One region of the Syntrophomonas erecta subsp. sporosyntropha genome, then DNA from elsewhere that is predicted to be linked to it. Evidence: a T-box and tRNA genes for the amino acid it is inferred to sense, from the RefSeq annotation. Region 1 holds a T-box; the other holds one or more tRNA genes.
What was found. The T-box of region 1 lies ahead of trpS (tryptophan--tRNA ligase). A T-box ahead of a tRNA ligase gene usually reads a tRNA of that ligase, here a tRNA-Trp.
Positions count from the first base shown of each region.

Region 2: it encodes a tRNA-Trp, which carries the amino acid that the T-box ahead of trpS (tryptophan--tRNA ligase) is inferred to sense. The anticodon was not compared.

Region 1 is NZ_AP042459.1:2,310,977-2,313,381, reverse strand. It holds gene ACZ5Q0_RS11320 (MarR family winged helix-turn-helix transcriptional regulator) at 1-375, opposite strand, end outside; T-box leader at 519-743, shown strand; gene trpS (tryptophan--tRNA ligase) at 1,037-2,032, shown strand; gene ACZ5Q0_RS11310 (cache domain-containing protein) at 2,135-2,405, opposite strand, start outside.
Region 2 is NZ_AP042459.1:2,591,642-2,594,046, reverse strand. It holds gene ACZ5Q0_RS12605 (D-alanine--D-alanine ligase) at 1-476, opposite strand, end outside; tRNA gene ACZ5Q0_RS12600 (tRNA-Trp) at 1,193-1,268, shown strand; gene ACZ5Q0_RS12595 (hypothetical protein) at 1,346-2,239, opposite strand; gene ACZ5Q0_RS12590 (mechanosensitive ion channel family protein) at 2,396-2,405, opposite strand, start outside.

The DNA.
Region 1 (2,405 bases):
TTGATTACCTTCCCCCAGTAAATCATAAAGCCGGGCATTAAAATCATCTGCTATTTCGACCACCTGAGCCGCTACTGCTCGGCCACGTTCCGTAATCACAACCCGGATTGCTCGCCTATCCTCCGGATCCAGCTGGCGCTCAACTAAAGCATCTTTTTCCAGCTTATCCACCAGTACCGTCATAGACGAACTATCAATCAGAGTGCGGCTACCTATTTCCTTTAGGGTGATCCCGTTTTCTTCTAATAAGGAACACAAAATAAAAGACTGGGGAATACTAATCCCCAATTCCTCCAATCTTCCGCTCATATGCCGATCTATCCTTTTCATAGCAGCCCGCATACAAAAACACAGGTAATGATTTAGATCACTCATCTCTAATGCTCCTTTATCTAATGGTTGTCCTCTAGTTATATTATTATAGAAGATGATAATTTGCAAACATACTTTATGTTGTTTAAATAATGTTTATGCTTGATTATATCCGCATATAATGGTATTTTAAAAACATTGAATAGTCAAATACCATGAAAAAGAAGAGTAGCATGATTAGCTCAGTTACAGAGACCCGTCAAGGCTGAGATACGGGACTGGCTACCATGTGAATGGACTTTGGAGTAGCAGGCTGAATAGGTATTATTACATAAGTAAGCCGCGCCGGAACCCTCCGTTAAAGGGTTGAGTGGAATAGGCAAAACCTGCTTATTCAAACAGGGTGGCACCACGGAACCTTCGTCCCTTCGGGATTAGGAGGTTTTTTTATTTTAACAATGGGCCTGGTCTAAGGATTCCCTTCCTGATTAACCATATATAAATAGGTATAGATTACATGAAAACACCTGGTATAAAAACCCCGCCAGCAATTCAAGGGAATAGACACTATCGAAACAGATGAAAATCAGGTTAATCCCTGAAGTAAGACAAGTTAGTTTTTCTACGGCTCAGATCAGAATATTTAACTCATTTTCACTAAAGCCATAATGATTTATCCAGTAAAAACCGGGCTTTAAATTAAACCAATAAGGAGGACGTTAAAATGCCTAAAAGCAGAAAAAGAATTCTTACCGGAGACCGGCCTACCGGGGCGCTTCATCTGGGACATTATGTAGGCAGTCTGGCCAACCGGGTAAAACTCCAGGATGACTACGAAAGCTACATTATAATTGCTGATGTACAAGCCTTAACCACCCATTGGGAAAAAGATGAGAATCTGACCCGGGATGTTTTTCAAATCGCGACCGACTACCTGGCTGCCGGCATTAATCCGGAAAAATCAACCATTTTTATTCAGAGCCGGATTCCAGAAATTCACGAACTGACCATGTATTTCTCCATGTATACATCAGTAAATGTTTTAAGGCATAACCCTACCATAAAAAGTGAGGCTGCTCAGCATGGTTTTAAAGATATAACTTATGGGTTTTTAGGTTATCCGGTAAGTCAGACGGCTGATATTGCCATATTTAAGGCTGACCTGGTACCCGTTGGTGAGGATCAGATTCCCCATATTGAACTGGCACGCAAAATCGTCCGCCGTTTTAATGATCTTTATAAACCTGTTTTGGTTGAACCCCAGGTATTAATAGGCGATATCCCCCGGCTGATAGGATTAGATGGTAAAGCTAAAATGAGCAAAAGCCTTAATAATGCAATTTTTCTTATGGACAGTCCCCTGGAAGTAGAGCAAAAAGTGCAGAACGCCGTCACTGACCCGGCCCGCATACGTAAAACAGATCCTGGTCACCCTGAAGTGTGCACTATTTTTGAATACCAAAAGGTTTTTAATCCTGGAGAAGTAGAACAAATAGAAAATGAATGCCGCCAGGGGAAAATAGGATGTGTAGCCTGTAAGAAAAACCTGGCCAGTAAACTTAACCTTTTATTAGAGCCTATGCGAGAACGTCGCCAGAAATATTCTGATCGCAGCTTGGTTATGGATATATTAAAAGAAGGTACTAACCGGGCTCACCAGGTAGCCAGGGAAACTATGGCTGATGTCCGGGAAGCCATGAATATCAATTATTTTGCATAAACATTTAGCAGAATTATTTAAGCGGAGTTCTTTTAGAACTCCGCTTTTTTATCTTCCCACTATGCTTTTACAACCAGACAGGGTAATCCCGACCTTTAACGACTAATCAGCTTTATCATCACGATTAATCCGAAACAGTGAAGTAATCTGCAGCAGGCTGTGTGACCATTCCACCAGTTCCTTGGAAGTTTGTGTGGCTCGATCCACCGAATCAGACTGCAGGGAGGCCAGGGCACTAATATTTTTGCTTACCATCTGCAAGGTGTTTTTCATATCTTCGGCATTCTTGCTCAAGGTTTCAATAAATGTATTAAGATCAGCCACATCCAGCTGCAGATTTTCAACTAGATGCTGAACATCCTGGCACTGGATA
Region 2 (2,405 bases), 280 kb from region 1:
GCAGTATTACGTACAATTACCGTACCAATACTGGAACCCTGGGTAGCCGGTTTAATTACCACCGGAATCCCCAATTGTTGGGCTATTTCACACTCTATATTAGTCGGATCTAATTCGTATTGTGAACGGGAAACAATCATAAAATCAGCCGTAGGTATTCCATCATAATCCAGTAGTTTTTTAGTCAGAATTTTATCCATACATACAGCACTAGTAGCTACACCTGATCCAGTGTAAGGTATACCCAGAAGTTCCAGATGGCCTTGCACAGTACCATCTTCACCCTGCTTACCATGTAAAGCTATAAAAACCACATCAGGGTTAATCTTACTTATTTCTCCCAGATTGTTGCCGGTAAAATCAAGCTCAATGGCCTCATACCCAGCCTGTTTAAGGGCATGGTATACGGCCCTGCCGCTGCGCAAAGAAACCTCCCGTTCCGCCGAAGTGCCACCCATTAAAACTAGTACTTTCATACTAAAACCTCCATCCAACCAATATATCTTTAAAAGTCTTATGATTAAACCTCCAACCAGGTTTAGTTAATAAATTTCCTATATCATACTCATATCGTTCACTAATTATGAACCCTACTAAATTCATGAAGCTGCTGGAACTGCTAGCTTTTATCTTATCCTTAACCTAATACTGGTTCAAGCAACAATAAAAATATATGATCAGTAAATAATCACGTCAAAACTGAGATTGTTTATAAATCCTAATTAATAGTGTATTTTTGGTAAGCTATTTACCACCATAAACTTAAGGAAATTCGGTTGGCTTTGAATCAAGTACCAGGAAGGCCTTTGCAGAACATGTGTTCGTAGTTATAATTAATGCAATGGGAACACTTGTTCTGTATAACCTTTTGAGGTGATAAACAATGTTTAGCGGCTTTTCGAAAAAAGAAGTTAAGGAATCTTTTGTAGTGGCTGTAACTATTGTCGCTTTAGGGTATTTTTTTAGTATTGGATTACTGCTGATTTTGTAATTAGTAAAGTAATACCGATGGTGCTAATTAGAGCTAGATGACTAGTACTGGTTGGAAGCTAAACCACATGTAACCCACAGGGATCGGCTTTCTGTATTGTATATGTCGATAGTCTACGAAAATTATAAATAATTAGATCACTTTTACACCTTGAAGGATAAATTAATCTATGTTAAAATTAATTCTGCTAATAAGCATTGCAGGGGAGTAGCTCAATTGGCAGAGCATCGGTCTCCAAAACCGAGGGCTGCGGGTTCGATTCCTGTCTCCCCTGCCATTAAAGAAAATATTAAACCGCACTAGATGTGCGGTTTTTGCTTTTATAAACATATGTTCGTAACCAGCAAAAAACTATTACTGCCCTCCCCCCATCTTCTTACGGGAAAACTCATCTTTTAGTTTGCTCAAATCACTTATAGCTATTTCCCCTTTGATTAATACTAATTCCCGGGAGCGATTATCGATAGCCCTGATCACATCATTAATAGCAATTTCTGTACAGGTTATAGTTTTAGGTTCTATATCCTGAGCTTGCATTTTAAGCTGATCCCACTGATCTTTCATCGCTGGTATGTGCTCGGCTGCTTGCTCCCAGTTTTCCTTTCTCCCTTCAGCAATAGCAGTCATCGCTTCATATTGGGTGCGATAAAACATCGGCGGTACCGGGCTCTTAAACACCTGATCCAGATCAGCGTAATTCTTGTACATACCAATAGCTGCAAACAAGGCTCCCTCTAAATTTCGCATCCCTATTTCGGCGGTTAATCTATCTAAAGCAGCATCAAAGTCATCCCGTGCATTGGTAGTTAAACCGGCTTTAATAGCCTCAGGTTGCAGATCGTTCCAATTACGATGAATATCTTTTAAGCTTTGATCCTCTTTGTCCCAGTTTATCATCATTGATGAACTTGTTTGTTGTTTACTTCCCCCACTCTGTCCTTGATTTTGTTGTGAATTTTTTGAGCCTTCCTGCCCGGTTTCTTTATCCTGCTGGTCCTTTGAGGATACTATCTTATCGATTTGCCCGATAGTAGCAGCTTCCTGCATTTCTATTTTTTTACCTACCTCGACTATTATTGAATCTATAGCAGTTAATATTTTTTTAAATTCCTGGGGAGGCTCTGGTCTTTGTTCACCAGGGGCTGGTTTTTGAGAGGGCGATTTGTTTTTTGAGCAGCCACCTAGACACGGTGCAAAGATCATCATAAAGATGACTATAAAAACGATTGATTTCCTCCCGATCAACATGTATCACCTCTTAACTCAATTAACACTTACTGGCAGAAATTTACCATGCCCGTAAATATAGCTTTTCCCGAAACCGATTCATTAATACGGTTTGCTAAAGGAAGAAAAAAGGCGGCCTAGGGCCGCCAGCATTTATACAATATTAATTATCTGATTTTATTGACCT